DNA from 3 places in the Streptomyces sp. NPDC045678 genome. Region 3 is predicted to be linked to each of the others. Evidence: riboswitches for the same ligand, from Rfam matches in the RefSeq annotation. Region 3 holds a riboswitch; each other region holds the start of a gene.
The links. A riboswitch is a leader RNA that binds a small molecule or an ion and turns the genes downstream of it on or off. The one in region 3 is predicted to bind cobalamin.
Positions count from the first base shown of each region.

Region 1: another riboswitch for cobalamin. It lies ahead of AC07DO_RS00715 (ABC transporter substrate-binding protein); the one in region 3 lies ahead of metE (5-methyltetrahydropteroyltriglutamate--homocysteine S-methyltransferase).
Region 2: another riboswitch for cobalamin. It lies ahead of AC07DO_RS07425 (energy-coupling factor ABC transporter permease); the one in region 3 lies ahead of metE (5-methyltetrahydropteroyltriglutamate--homocysteine S-methyltransferase).

Region 1 is NZ_JBWKJS010000001.1:175,977-180,679, reverse strand. Features, by position in the region: gene AC07DO_RS00725 (ABC transporter ATP-binding protein) at 1-163, opposite strand, end outside; gene AC07DO_RS00720 (FecCD family ABC transporter permease) at 160-1,191, opposite strand; gene AC07DO_RS00715 (ABC transporter substrate-binding protein) at 1,188-2,168, opposite strand; cobalamin riboswitch at 2,213-2,334, opposite strand; gene AC07DO_RS00710 (M67 family metallopeptidase) at 2,338-2,760, opposite strand; gene AC07DO_RS00705 (amino acid permease) at 2,890-4,371, opposite strand.
Region 2 is NZ_JBWKJS010000002.1:176,559-181,261, reverse strand. Features, by position in the region: gene AC07DO_RS07435 (MMPL family transporter) at 1-867, shown strand, start outside; gene AC07DO_RS07430 (DUF3048 domain-containing protein) at 965-1,960, opposite strand; cobalamin riboswitch at 2,335-2,518, shown strand; gene AC07DO_RS07425 (energy-coupling factor ABC transporter permease) at 2,549-3,295, shown strand; gene AC07DO_RS07420 (energy-coupling factor ABC transporter substrate-binding protein) at 3,295-3,675, shown strand; gene cbiQ (cobalt ECF transporter T component CbiQ) at 3,682-4,431, shown strand; gene AC07DO_RS07410 (energy-coupling factor ABC transporter ATP-binding protein) at 4,428-4,703, shown strand, end outside.
Region 3 is NZ_JBWKJS010000010.1:48,252-52,954, forward strand. Features, by position in the region: gene metE (5-methyltetrahydropteroyltriglutamate--homocysteine S-methyltransferase) at 1-1,762, opposite strand, end outside; cobalamin riboswitch at 1,927-2,146, opposite strand; gene AC07DO_RS31325 (GNAT family N-acetyltransferase) at 2,424-3,122, shown strand; gene AC07DO_RS31330 (AAA family ATPase) at 3,122-4,703, shown strand, end outside.

The DNA of each region.
Region 1 (4,703 bases), on a different contig from region 3:
CGCAGCGCAGCAGGGTCGTCTTGCCGCTGCCGTTGGGGCCGACGACGGCGACGGTCTCGCCGGGGTCGGCGGTGAGGTCGACGGCGTCGACGAGGAGCCGGCCGTCGACCTCGTACGAGAGGCCTTCGGTGCGCAGTCCGCCGGTGGGCGGTGCCGTGGTCATGCCGGTACTCCTTCGTTGCGTCGCCTCAGCAGCCACAGGAAGAACGGGCCGCCGGTGAGGGCGGTGAGCACGCCGACGGGGATGTCCTGCGGCGCGGCGACGGTGCGCGCGGCGAGGTCGGCGGCGACCAGGAACACGGCACCCATCAGGGCGACGACCGGGAGCAGCGCGCGGTGCGCGGCGCCGACCAGCATGCGGGCGGCGTGCGGGACCATCAGGCCGACGAAGCCGATGGCGCCGCTGTAGGCGACCAGGACGCCGGTGAGGAGCGAGGCGAGGACGAAGACGCCGACGCGGAAGCGGGCGGCGTCCAGGCCGAGGACGGTGGCGCCCTCCTCCCCCGCGAGGAGCAGGTCGAGGGGGCGGGCCATCGACATGAGGAGGGCCGTGCCGATGACGAGGGCGGCGCAGGGCAGGGCGAGCATGTCCCAGCGGGCGCTGCCGAGGCCGCCGAGCGTCCAGTACAGGACCTCCTTGAGGTGGTCGGCGCTGTCGGCGGTGACCAGGATGAGGCTGGTCAGGGCGGTCAGGATGTACGAGACGGCGACGCCGGCGAGGATCAGCCTGCCGGTGGCGAAGCCGCCGCTCCCGCCGCGTGCGAGGGCGTAGACGAGGATCAGGGAGATCAGGGCGCCCGCGAAGGATGCGGCCGGGATGGTGACGGTGGTCGACAGGGCGGCGCCGAGGCCGAACACGGAGCCGAGGACGATCGCGCAGACCGCGCCGACGGAGGCGCCCGAGGAGACGCCGAGCAGGAACGGGTCGGCGAGGGGGTTGCGGACGAGGGCCTGGAGGACGGTGCCGATGACGGCGAGGCCGGCTCCGACGGTGGCTCCGAGGATGACTCTGGGGAGTCGTACGTCCAGCACGATGGTGCGGAACGGGGAGGGGTCCGCGCGTCCCGTGAGGATCTCCAGGACGTCGGCGGTGGGGATGCGGACGGATCCGAGGGCCAGTCCCGCCATGACGGCCACGGCGAGTGCGGCGCAGAGCGTCGTCAGGACGGTGGCGTGGCGCAGCCGCTTCACAGCTGCGCCGCCAGCTTCCTCACCGCCTCGGGTGCTCGTACCCCGGTGACCATGTCCGACAGGGGCAGTACGGCGAACCGCTCGTTCTTGATGGCGGGGACGTCCCGGAGGACGGGGTCGTCGAGGAGGCGCTTCTTCTTCTGGGCGACGGTCGTGGCGCCGTAGTCGAGGATGAGGATGGTCTCGGGCTTGTTCTTCACGACGGATTCCCAGGACGCGTCGCTGAAGGACTTGTCCACGTGGGCGAAGACGTTGCGGCCGCCCGCGCGCTTGATGATGTCGTTGCCGATGCCGCGGCCGCCCGCCGTGAACGCGGTCTTGTCGCCGCTGTCGTAGACGAAGACGGAGAGGGGCTTCTTGCCCTTGGCCTTCTCGGCGGTGGCGGCGAGTTCGCGCTGTGCGCCGCTGACCCACTTGTCGGCGCGGGCGCGCACCCCGAAGGTGGAGCCGACCTCGCGGACCTCGCGGTAGACGTCGTCCATGGAGACGGGCTTCTTGGCGCAGCCCTCCACGTTGAGGCGGCTCTTGATGCCGGACTTGGCGAGGGCCTCGCGGCTGCGTCCGTCGCCCGCGAGGAAGGCGCTCGCGTAGCCGCCGTACACGAAGTCGGGGTTGGCGGCGAGCAGCTTCTCGTAGGAGGGGTACTCCTTGGCGACGACGGGCACGGAGTCGTACGCCTTCTCATACTTGGGCAGGACCTTGTCGTCGAGGTAGGCCGTGCCGGCGAGGTGGTCCTTGAGGCCGAGTTCCAGCATCACTTCGGTGGTGTGCTGGTTCATGGTGACGGCGCGTTTCGGGGGTGCGTCGTACGTCGTCCTCACACCGCAGTTGGTGACGGTGTACGGGAATCCGGCGGCCTTGGCGGCGGTCCTGCCGTCACCGCCCCCGTCCGACGAGGAGGACGAGGAGCACGCGGCGAGCGGGACGAGCAGGGCCGCGGCGGCGAGCGCGCGTATGCCGGTGTGACGGCGGGACATGGCTGAACTGCCTCCTCCAGGGGATTTCCGCGTCCCCCGCGTTGCGTGGAGAGGGGCGGCAGGTCAGTTCCTGACTCCCCCGGCCCCGGTGTCGGGGTGGGGTCACAGTGGCGGGACCGTGCCGGGTTCGCACCGGCTTCCTGGGTCCTGCCGCCCTCATGAGTAAAGCTCAGTATGCCTCGACGACCTTTACCTCTTCTTCGGTGACCTCGCCGTTCACGATCCGGTAGGAGCGGAACTGGAAGGGGCCCGCGTCGTCGGTGTCCGCCGTGGAGACCAGGACGTAGTGCGCGTCGGGCTCGTTGGCGTAGGTGATGTCGGTGCGCGAGGGGTACGCCTCGGTCGCGGTGTGCGAGTGGTAGACGATCACCGGCTCCTCGTCGCGGTCGTCCATCTCGCGGTAGAGCTTGAGCAGGTCACCCGAGTCGAACTCGTAGAACGTGGGCGACCGGGCGGCGTTCAGCATCGGGATGAACCGCTCGGGGCGCCCGGTGCCCTCCGGGCCCGCGACCACGCCGCACGCCTCGTCGGGGTGGTCCTGGCGCGCGTGCGCGACGATCTGGTCGTGGAGGGCCTGGGTGATGGTCAGCATGGCAGTCAGGATAAGCAGAGGGGCCCGCGCGTACCGAAGTGTGGTACGCGCGGGCCCGAATGCTGGACGGGGGCCTTGGGGAGCCCCGGTCCTCGGAGACGGAGTGGTCAGTCCCGGGAGACGGAGTCGTCAGTCCTTCTCGACGGAGTCGGACACGCCGACCTTCCGCTTGGTGAACGCCGCGGCCTGCGGGTTGCGGCTCTTGAGCACCAGGTACGACACGGTCAGGATCGCGGCCCAGACCGGGGCGGCGTACAGGGAGATCCGCGCGTCCTTGTCGATGCCCATCATCACGATGACCATGCCGATGAAGAGCAGGGCGAACCAGCTGGTGTACGGGGCGCCCGGGGCGCGGAAGGTGGACTGCGGCAGCTCGCCGCGGTCGGCCTTGCGGCGGTAGCGGATCTGGCAGGCCAGGATCATGATCCAGGCCCACATGCCGGAGATGGTCGCGAAGGAGACGACGTAGTTGAACGCCTCGCCCGGCCACTGGTAGTTGATCCAGACGCCGACCAGCATGAACGCGGCGGAGGCCGTGGTGCCGATCAGCGGCAGGCCGTTCTTCGTGAGCTTGGTGAAGAACTTGGGGCCCTGGCCGTTGAGCGCGAGGTCGCGCAGCATGCGGCCGGTGGAGTACATGCCGGAGTTGCAGGAGGAGAGCGCGGCGGTGAGGACCACGAAGTTCACGATCGCGGCGCCGACGCCGAGGCCCATCTCCTCGAAGGCCGCGACGAACGGGGAGACGCCGGGCTTGAAGGAGGTCCACGGGACGACCGAGAGGATCATGATGAGCGCGCCGACGTAGAAGACGGCGATGCGCCACGGCACGGTGTTGATGGCCTTGGGCAGGACGGTCTTCGGATCCTTGGACTCGCCCGCGGTGACGCCGACCAGCTCGACGGCGAGGAAGGCGAACATCACGATCTGCAGGGTCATCAGCGTGGAGCCGATGCCGTTGGGGAAGAAGCCGCCCTGGTTCCAGAGGTGGGCCACGGTGGCGGTGTCACCGGCGTCGGAGAAGCCGATGGTGAGGATGCCGACGCAGATCAGGATCATGCCGATGATGGCGGTGACCTTGACCATCGAGAACCAGAACTCGAGCTCGCCGAAGAGCTTCACGGAGATGAGGTTCGCGCCGTACAGGATGACGGTGAAGACCAGCGCGTAGGCCCATTGCGGGAACGAGTCGTGGGTCCAGTACTGCATGTACTGGGCGGCCGCGGTGACTTCGGTGATGCCGGTGACGACCCAGAAGAGCCAGTACGTCCAGCCGGTCACGAATCCGAAGAACGGGCCCATGAACTCGCGTGCGTACTCCGAGAAGGAGCCGGACACGGGCCGGTACATGAGGAGCTCGCCGAGCGCCCGCATGATGAAGAAGATGACGAGGCCCGCGATGGCGTACGCCAGGATGAGGCTCGGTCCGGCCTTGTGGATGGCCTTGCCCGCGCCGAGGAACAGGCCGGTGCCGATGGCACCGCCGATCGCGATCATCTGGATCTGCCGGGCTCCGAGCCCGCGCTGGTATCCCTCGCCCTCGCCGGACGAGCCGTGCACGACCCCATTGCCGTCGTGCCCGTCGTGGTGCTCTTCGACCTGCACTGAGGTCATGGTGACGCCTTTCTCCATGCTGATCCGCGCCCGCTCATCTGCGTTGTGGCTGCGGATCAGGTCCTGATCCCCCCGGATATGGATGGAGTGCTACCGGCGGTCTGCCGGCTGAAGCGCCCTCGGTGACATGGGTGGCGTCACCGAGTGGTCGTGAAGATTTATCACGGTGGCAACAGTGAGGGAATGAGCCACCTGTGGCGCAGACCACAGGAAGAAGCGGACAAAGAACCCTTGACAGAGCAAATGCGGGCAATGGCGTGACGGGATCGTTATCCGGATTTGAGGCTCCGCTGAGCGAACAGCGCTCCGGGCCCGCAAAACCTGTCCACTAC
Region 2 (4,703 bases), on a different contig from region 3:
GCCGCCGTGACGCCCGCCCAGCCCAACAAGGCCGGCGACACCGCGATCCTGAACGTCATCCCCAAGACGGGCCCGAGCGACCACGACACCGAGGAACTGGTCAAGTCGATCCGCTCGACCGCCGACGGAATCGGCGCCGACACCGGCTCCGAGATCCTGGTCACCGGCCAGACCGCGATGACCATCGACTTCTCGCAGACGCTCGACGACGCACTCCTGCCCTACCTCGGCCTGGTCGTCGGACTCGCCTTCCTGCTCCTGATGCTGGTGTTCCGCTCCGTCCTGGTCCCGCTCAAGGCGGCCCTCGGCTTCCTGCTCTCGGTGGCCGCCGCGCTCGGCGCCGTGGTCGCGGTCTTCCAGTGGGGCTGGTTCGCCGACATCGTGGGCGTCGACCAGCCGGGCCCGATCATGAGCATGATGCCGATCTTCATGATCGGTGTGGTCTTCGGCCTGGCGATGGACTACGAGGTCTTCCTCGTGACCCGCATGCGCGAGGCCTACGTCCACGGGGCGCGCGCCGGCGAGTCGGTCGTGACCGGCTTCACCCACGGCGGACGGGTCGTGGCCGCGGCCGCGATCATCATGATCAGCGTCTTCTCCGGCTTCATCATGGAGAACGACGACATGATCAAGATGATGGGCTTCGGCCTGGCCATCGCCGTCCTCTTCGACGCCTTCGTCGTCCGCATGGCGATCGTGCCCGCCGTCCTCGCCCTGCTCGGCAAGTCCGCCTGGTGGCTGCCGCGCTGGCTGGACAAGGCGCTGCCGAACGTGGACGTGGAGGGCGAGAAGCTCCACAAGAACCTCGGTGACACCGGGGCGCCCGAGGCCGAGACGGACCGGGAACTGGCCCCCGTCGGCCGCTGACACACCGCGGTCCTCACTGAGCGGGCCGGCCGGGACACCCCACAAGTGGGGGAGTGCCCCGACCGGCCCGCTCGGTCGTTCCCGGGGGCACGGGCTCTCAGCGGCGGTCCGCGTAGACCATCCAGACCTGGCCGGGGGCGAAGGGCATCGGCTCGCCGCTCGGCCGGGTGAACGTGGTGCCGCCGGTGGCCGTGGGGCGCTCCCAGCGCGTCGCGTACCGCTTGCCGTCGCGCAGCACCGTCGCCTTGCCGCGGCCGACCGTCTCGATGTACGGCGTCACCGCTCCGTTGACGTCCTTGAAGCGCGACGGGCGCATGTTCACGTACTGGATCACGATGGTGCGGGCGCCGAGCTGCTGCCCCGACGTGCTGCGGGCCGGGGCGCCGTCGAAGGACGCGAGCCAGCGGCCCTGCCGCGGCGACCAGCGGAAGGTGTGGCTGGTGGAGGCGTACCTGACGGTCCGCGCGGCGGTGCGGGCACCGCCCGCCGGAGCCGGGCCGAAGCGGAAGCCGATGTCGCCGGGGCGATCGGCCCGCGGCGCCGAACGCAGCAGGGCCTTCGGGCGGACGAAGAGGTTGTGCGGGGCGGGACGCCCGCTGTGGCGGAAGTACGCGCCGGGCACACGGCCGTGCGAGCGCGCGTAGAGCGGTGACTTCCGCAGCACCTTCTGCAGGGCGCTGCGCACCCCGGAGTAGGCGAGGGCGGGCCGCCCGAACTGGCGCAGGAGCTCGATGTCCGACTCGCGCGCACTGCGCACCGGCCCGACGGCCTTCGGGAGTTTGCTGGAGTACACGCCCATCAGGCGGCTCATACCGCCCTCGACCTTCTCCACGTAGACGATGTCCGCCCGGTCGAGACCGGTGTGCGGCCGGGCGCGGCGCGCGTTGTCGAACTTCACGGCGAGGACCGGGTTCTGTCGTGCCGACTGCCCGGTGAAGGGCGAGGTGATCCGGGGCGCCGGGGCGTCCTCCGGGGAGGGGGCGCTCGCGTACGAGGGGGCTCCCACGGTGAGCGAGGCCGTGGCGAACAGCGCGAGCACTTTCGCGCCGACGCGAGTGCTGCGGGTGGCCCGGACTCTCGATGCTGCCTTCAAGGCGTCTCCATTCGTGGCGGGGCGGCAGCCGCAGATGTACCTCCCGCGCCGGTACGGTCAATCACGCCTGGGCCATCCACCGGCGCCCCGTCACTCTTTCCGGGGGACGGCCCGCGTGGCGCCGCGCAGAACGGCACCGCGGACGTGCCGGGCCCCGCGTCGGAGGAATCACGGGCATGGCAGCGCTGAGCGCGGCCCTCCCCGTCGAAGCCGCCCCCGCCGCCGGACACCGGGGCCCGACCCGCGTGCCACGCGGCGTCCGCCCCGCGCCAGAGCCGGCACAGCCGTTGAACAGGAGCGCACGCGGCGGTATGCGCGCTCGCGCGTGCCACCACCGCGACCGGCGCGCAAGTTGTCAGCACGTCTGATGCGCACTAATGTCACCACGCCTTGGTGAACGGGAAATCCGGTGTGATGCCGGTGCGGCCCTCGCCACTGTGATCGGGAAGTCCGGCTCCAGCCCTCGCGGCAGCCACTGGGTACGCACGTACCCGGGAAGGCGGAGTCCGGTCGGTACGACCCGTCAGCCAGGAGACCGGCCAAGGCGCGTTGTCCATCCACGAGGTGCTGGAGAGGGTCTGCCGAGCCATGCACATAGCCGAGGGTTTCCTCCCGCCGGCGCACGCGATCGCCTGGGGCGTAGCGTCCGCGCCGTTCGTCGTCCACGGAGTCCGCTCCCTGACCCGTGAAGTCAAGGAACACCCGGAGAGCACGCTGCTCCTCGGCGCGTCCGGGGCCTTCACTTTCGTCCTTTCCGCCCTGAAGATCCCTTCCGTGACGGGCAGTTGCTCGCACCCCACGGGGACCGGGCTCGGAGCGATCCTGTTCCGCCCACCGATCATGACGGTGCTCGGAACCATCACCCTGCTCTTCCAGGCGCTGCTGCTCGCCCACGGCGGGCTCACCACCCTGGGCGCCAACGTCTTCTCCATGGCGATCGTCGGGCCCTGGGCGGGATACGCCGTCTACCGGCTCCTCAAGCGGTACGACGTGCCGCTCATGGTCGCCGTCTTCTTCGGCGCGTTCGTCGCCGACCTGTCCACGTACTGCGTCACCAGCGTCCAGCTGGCTCTGGCGTTCCCCGACCCCAGCAGCGGCTTCCTGGGGGCCCTCGGCAAGTTCGGTGGCATCTTCGCCGTCACGCAGATCCCGCTGGCGGTCAGCGAAGGCCTGCTCACCGTCCTGGTGATGCGGCTGCTCGTGCAGTCGAGCAAGGGCGAACTCACCCGGCTGGGCGTGCTGTTGCAGCGCAAGCAGACGTCCGCGAAGACCGCGACGACCGCGAAGACCGCGACGACGGAGCCGACCGAGACGCAGACGGGGGCCAGTGCCTGATGAGCCGTAACGCGAAGATCAACACTCTGCTGCTCCTGATCGTCGCCGCACTCGCCGTGCTGCCGATCGCGCTCGGACTCGGCGACGACGAGGAGGAGCCGTTCACCGGCGCCGACGCCCAGGCGGAGACGGCGATCACCGAGATCGAGCCGGACTACGAGCCGTGGTTCTCACCGCTGTACGAACCTCCCTCCGGCGAGGTCGAGTCGGCGCTCTTCGCCCTCCAGGCGGCCCTCGGCGCGGGCGTCCTCGCCTACTACTTCGGGCTCCGCAAGGGCCGTAGGCAGGGCGCGGAACAGGCGCGCGCGGAGCGGCGTGGCGAGCCCTCCGGGGACCCGGCCGACGCGGACGGCGGCCGGGCCGAGACCGAGCAGGTCTGACCCGGCGTGCTGCCCATCGACGCGGCGGCGCACAGCAGTCGCTGGCGCCGCCGTCACCCCGTGGACAAGGCCGTGCTCGGACTCGGCCTCACCGTTCTCGCCATCTCGCTGCCGCCCTGGCCGGGCGCCGCCCTGGTCCTGGCCGCCGCACTCGTCCTGCTGCTCGGCCCCGCGGGCGTGCCGCCCCGCAAACTGTGGCGCGCCTACCGTGTGCCGCTCGGCTTCTGCGTCACCGGCGCCCTCACCCTGCTCGTCCAAGTGGGCGGCCCCGACGGGTTCGTGACGTTCGCCGAGGACGGCCCTGCGCGTGCGGGAGGACTGATGCTGCGGACCTCCGCGGCCTCGCTCGGCGTGCTCCTGTTCGCGTTCACCACACCGATGTCGGACCTGCTGCCCCGCCTCGTGAAGGCGGGCGTGCCCGCGCCGGTCGTGGACGTGGCACTCGTCACGTACCGGATGAGTTTCCTGCTCCTGGACTCCATGAGCCGCATCCGGCAGGCGCAGGCCGCGCGTCTCGGCCACACCACCCGCGCCGCGACGTGGCGTTCCCTCGCGGGTCTCGGCGCCACCGCGTTCGTGCGCGCCTTCGACCGGGCGAGCCGCCTCCAGGCCGGCCTGGCAGGACGGGGCTACGACGGCACCCTGCGCGTGCTCGTGCCCGAGGCCCGCATCTCGCGCCCGTTCATCGCGGCGGGCGCGGTCCTTCTCGTGGGCCTGGTGGCCCTCACCCTCGTACTGGAAAGGTTCCTCCCATGAGCGAGCCGAGGGCTCTGCGCGAGCCGGACGCTCCCGCAGGACCGCACACGTCCGTGGTCGCCCTGCGCGCGGCGGCGTACGCGTACGAGGACGGGCCCACCGTCCTCAGCGGCCTGGACTTCGACATCGTCGACGGACGCGCGCTCGCGCTGCTCGGGCGCAACGGCAGCGGCAAGACCACCCTCATGCGCCTGCTCAGCGGCGGACTGCGGCCCGCCGAGGGGAGTCTGACCCTTGAGGGGACCCCGGTCACGTACGACCGCAAGGGCCTG
Region 3 (4,703 bases):
TGTCGCCGAGCGGCTGGTCGTCACGGACGAAGGACCAGGCGAGCATGGTGACCGGGCCCGTGAGCATGCCCTTGACGGGCCGGTCGGTGAGGGAGTTGGCGTACGTCGTCCAGCGCACCGTCATCGGCTCGGGGCGCGAGATGTCACCGGCGAGGATCGGCGGGCGCACATAGCGCGTGCCGTACGACTGGACCCACCCGTGCTGTGTGGCGAGGTAGCCGGTGAGCTGTTCGGCGAAGTACTGCACCATGTCGTTGCGCTCGGGCTCGCCGTGCACCAGGACGTCGATGCCCGTCTTCTCCTGGAACGAGATCACCTCCTGGATCTCGGCCTTGATCCGCTCCTCGTACCCGGCGCCGTCGATCCGCCCGGCCCGCAGGTCGGCGCGGGCCGTGCGCAGTTCACCGGTCTGCGGGAACGAGCCGATGGTCGTCGTCGGCAGCAGCGGCAGGCCGAGCGCGGCGCGCTGGGCGGCGGTCCGCTCCGCGTACGGCTGGGAGCGCCGGGCGTCGGCGTCCGTGACGGCGCCGGTACGGGCACGGACGGCCGGGTCGCGGGTGATGGGAGAGCCGGCCCGTGAGGCCAGATCGGCGCGGTTCGCGGCGAGTTGGGTGGAGATCGTGTGGGTGCCCCGGGCCAGGCCGCGGGCGAGCGTCACGATCTCCGCGGTCTTCTGGCGGGCGAACGCCAGCCAGCGCAGGATCTGCGGTTCGATGTCCCGCTCCAGCCCCGTGTCGAGGGGGACGTGCAGGAGGGAGCAGGACGCGGCCACGTCCACCCGCTCGGCGAGGCCCAGCAGTGTGCCGAGGGTGGACAGGGACTTCTCCAGGTCGTTGACCCAGATGTTGCGGCCGTTGACGACACCGGCGACCAGGCGCTTGCCGGGCAGTCCGCCCACGGAGGCCAGCGCTTCGAGGTTGCCGGCGGCCGCCTCGGTGAAGTCGAGGGCGAGGCCGTCGACCGGGGCCTTCGCGAGCACGGGGAGCGCGTCGCCGAGCCGGTCGAAGTACGACGCGACAAGCAGCTTGGGGCGATCGGTCAGGGCGCCGAGGTCACGGTAGGCGCGCTCGGCCGCGTTGAGGTCGGCGGGCGTGCGGTCCTGGACGAGGGCGGGCTCGTCCAGCTGAACCCATTCGGCGCCCGCCGCGCGCAGGTCGGCGAGCACCTCCGCGTACACCGGAAGCAGTCGGTCGAGCAGCGTCAGCGGGTCGAAGTCGGCGGCGACCCCGGGCGCGGGCTTGGCCAGCAGGAGGTACGTCACCGGCCCGACGAGCACCGGCCGCGCCGTCAGACCCAGCGCACGGGCCTCCTTGAACTCGGCCACCTGCTTGGACGAGTCGGCGGTGAACACTGTGCCGGGGCCCAACTCGGGGACCAGGTAGTGGTAGTTGGTGTCGAACCACTTCGTCATCTCCAGCGGCGCCACGTCCTGCGTGCCGCGCGCCATGGCGAAGTAGCCGTCCAGGGCGTCCGCGTCGGTTGCGGCGCGGTGCCGCTCCGGGATCGCGCCCACCATGACGGTGGTGTCCAGGACGTGGTCGTAGTACGAGAAGTCGCCGGTCGGGACTTCGCCGATGCCGGCGTCGGCGAGCTCCCGCCAGTTGGCGCGGCGGAGGTCGGCGGAGGCGGCGCGCAGGGCGTCGGCGGTGACGCGGCCCTTCCAGTAGCCCTCGACGGCCTTCTTCAGTTCGCGGTGGGGGCCCTGGCGGGGGTAGCCGTACACGGTGGCGCGTGCTGCCGCGGCTGCGGTCTTGGTGGTCACGGAGATCTCCTTCGCGAGATGAATCCCTGAGATCCCGGGGACGGGACGACAGCGCGAAGGGGTGACGCACCGGACGGTCCGGGAATCCGCGCCGGGCGCGGTGGTCCGTCAGATGTGTTCGCCGACCCGCCCTCGAGGTCACCGGGATATCCGCGCACGAATGGTTCGGGCACGGACAGCGGGCAGGTCTTCGGACTCGCGGGCACGTCCTCCGGGGGAGGACATCTACTGGCCGTCGCTTCCCAGGACCGTTCGTCGGTCCCAGTGCGTGTGACGGCGGTCGTTCCCGCTCACCGCTGCGGGGCAGTCCCGGATTCCCACCGGGTTCCCTCTTGCGACGCTCCCCTCTGGCGGACGGGGCGAACCAGCTGCACTGATCACCTTACGGCGCCGTCCGCCGGCGGACCGGGTCGTGTCCGGTATTGAGGAGGTGAGGTGGAACACGTGCGCGACGCGCTTGGGTCACGGGGGCGGGAAGGCGGCACACTCCGCGCTTCCCGCCCACCCGCGCGTTCCTGCCCCACCCGGTTGCCGACGGCCCGAATCGGCCGACGGGCAGGGCCGCGGCACGGCAAGCTACGGAGATATGAACCACCATCACGACGACGGTCCACCCCTCGGACCGGCCGGCGGCGACGACCGCGCCGACCCGCTCGACAGGATGGAGAGGGACCTCGCCGAGCACTCCTGCCATCTGCACCGGGACACACCGGGTACCGGCGTCGTGGAGACCGACGACCTCCTGATCGCCGTCGCCGCACGGGCACCGGCCGCGACGGGCCGCGCCTTCTCGTGGTGGGTCCGCCCCACCTCGACAGCGCCGGACCTGTCCGCCCTTCTTGCGGCCGCCGGACTGTCGGCCGCGGAACAGGAGACGGCGATGTGGACACACCTGGACGAGCTCCCGCCGCAACCCTCCGTGCCCGGGCCGGACATCCGGCCCGTATCGACACGTCGGCAACTCGACGACCACGCCACGGTCCCCGCCGCGAACCGGACTCCGCCCGCCGAGACCGTGCGTCGCTTCCACGTCCGCGCCGCCGCGCAGGCACTCGCTCCGGACTGCCCGCCCCGCTTCCTCGTCGGCCACGCGGCGGGCCAAGTTGTCTGCTCCGCCGGGGCGTTCGCGTACGCGGGCGTCGCAGGGATCCACAACATCAGCACCCTGGCCGCACACCGAGGACGCGGCTACGGCGGCGCGATGACCTTCGCCGCGCTCCACGCCGCCCGCGACCGCGACCACACCGTCGCCGTGCTCCAGGCCTCGGCCGACGGCGAGCCCGTCTACCGCCGACCGGGCTTACGGTCCTGCGGCCGGTTCACCGAACACGACCTGCCCGCCGACGACTTCCGCCCGTGATGAGCCGGCGCCCGCCGGCCGAGCGGCTCCTGATCCACCTGCTGCCGGGACTCGGCGCGTCGATCGGCGCGGTCCTCGGAGTTCTCACCTCCGACCACGTCACCACGGCCCTGGTCGTGCTCACGGCTCTGCTCGTCCTCTGCGCATTCGCCGTCCCGCCGGCCGTCGACCGGTTGCGCGACCGCGCCGCGACGCGGGCCGAGCAGGAGCGGCTGCGGGCCCTCACGTCCGACTCCGCGGCCGCACAGCGGGCCGAGCAGTTGCGCAGTCACTTCCACCCCCGGGGCCGGGGGATCCTGCCGTCGATCGTGCGCGAGGGCTCGTACTTCAGCGGCCGCGTCCAGGTCCTGCGGGAGCTGGTCGGCTGGATCCGGGGCGAGGGGCCGGACGTCGAGCGGGCCCGGGTCGTGACCGGCGCTCCGGGATCCGGCAAGTCGGCGGTTCTCGGGAGACTGGTGAGCCTGGCCGATGCCGCGCTGCGCGACGGGTTGCTCGCCACCGCACCGGCAGGAACGCTGCCACCGACCGGAGCCTTCGCCGTCGCCGTCCACGTGCGCGGCCGTACCGCCGACGAAGTGGCCACCGCGATCTGCCAGGCCCTGACGATCGACGAGACGACGTCCAGCGGCCTGTTGGCGCACCTCCGTGAGGAGCCGGACCCGCGGCCCGCCGTGGTGGTCGTGGACGGCGTCGACGAGGCCTCCGACCCGTACCGCCTCATCGTCGACCTGCTCGAACCCCTCGCGGCAGCAGCGGAACGGACGGGAATCCGCCTGCTCGTCGGCACGCGCCGAGGCGGCGACGACGGCCTGCTGCGCCTCTTCGGAGCCTCGGCGGTCGTGCTCGACCTCGATGCCGAGCGCTACCGGGACCGGCGTGACGTCGCCGAGTACGTACGCCGTACGTTGCTCGCCGAGCCCGACCCGCAGATCCGCACGCCCTACCGGACACGGCCCGCACAGGCTGCCGCGGTCGCCACCGCCGTCGCCGCGCGCGCCGGCTCCAGCTTCCTGGTGGCACAGCTGACGGCACTCTCCTTGATGGCTTCCGCCGAGCCGGTCGACCTCGGCGGCCCCGGGCGGACGGAAGCGTTTCCCGCCACGGTCGGCGCCGCCATGGACCGGTACCTGCGCGACGTGCCGGGCGGCCCGTGGCTGCGCGATCTGCTGATGGCACTCGCCTGGTCCCGGGGCGACGGCTTCGACGACCCGCGCATCTGGGCGGCCGCGGCCACCGCGCTGGGAACCGCCGCGTACTCGGAACACGACGTGGCCCGGCTGCTCCTCGACACCAACGCCGTCGATCTGCTCCACCGCACGGACCACGGAGACCGGGTCGCGTTCCGGCTCTTCCACGAGGCGCTCGGCGAACACCTGCGACAGCTCGGCGCACGCCGACGTTCCCCGGTCGGGATCCAACGCGACCTGACGGACGTACTCCTCGGGCAACTGCCGCCGTCCTCCGGTGGCGGCCCTGGCCGGGACTGGGCGAACGCCGACAGGTACACGCGCCTCCACCTGGCCCACCACGCGGGCGAGGGCCGGGTGCTGGACCGGCTCCTGAGTGACGCGGGCTTCCTCG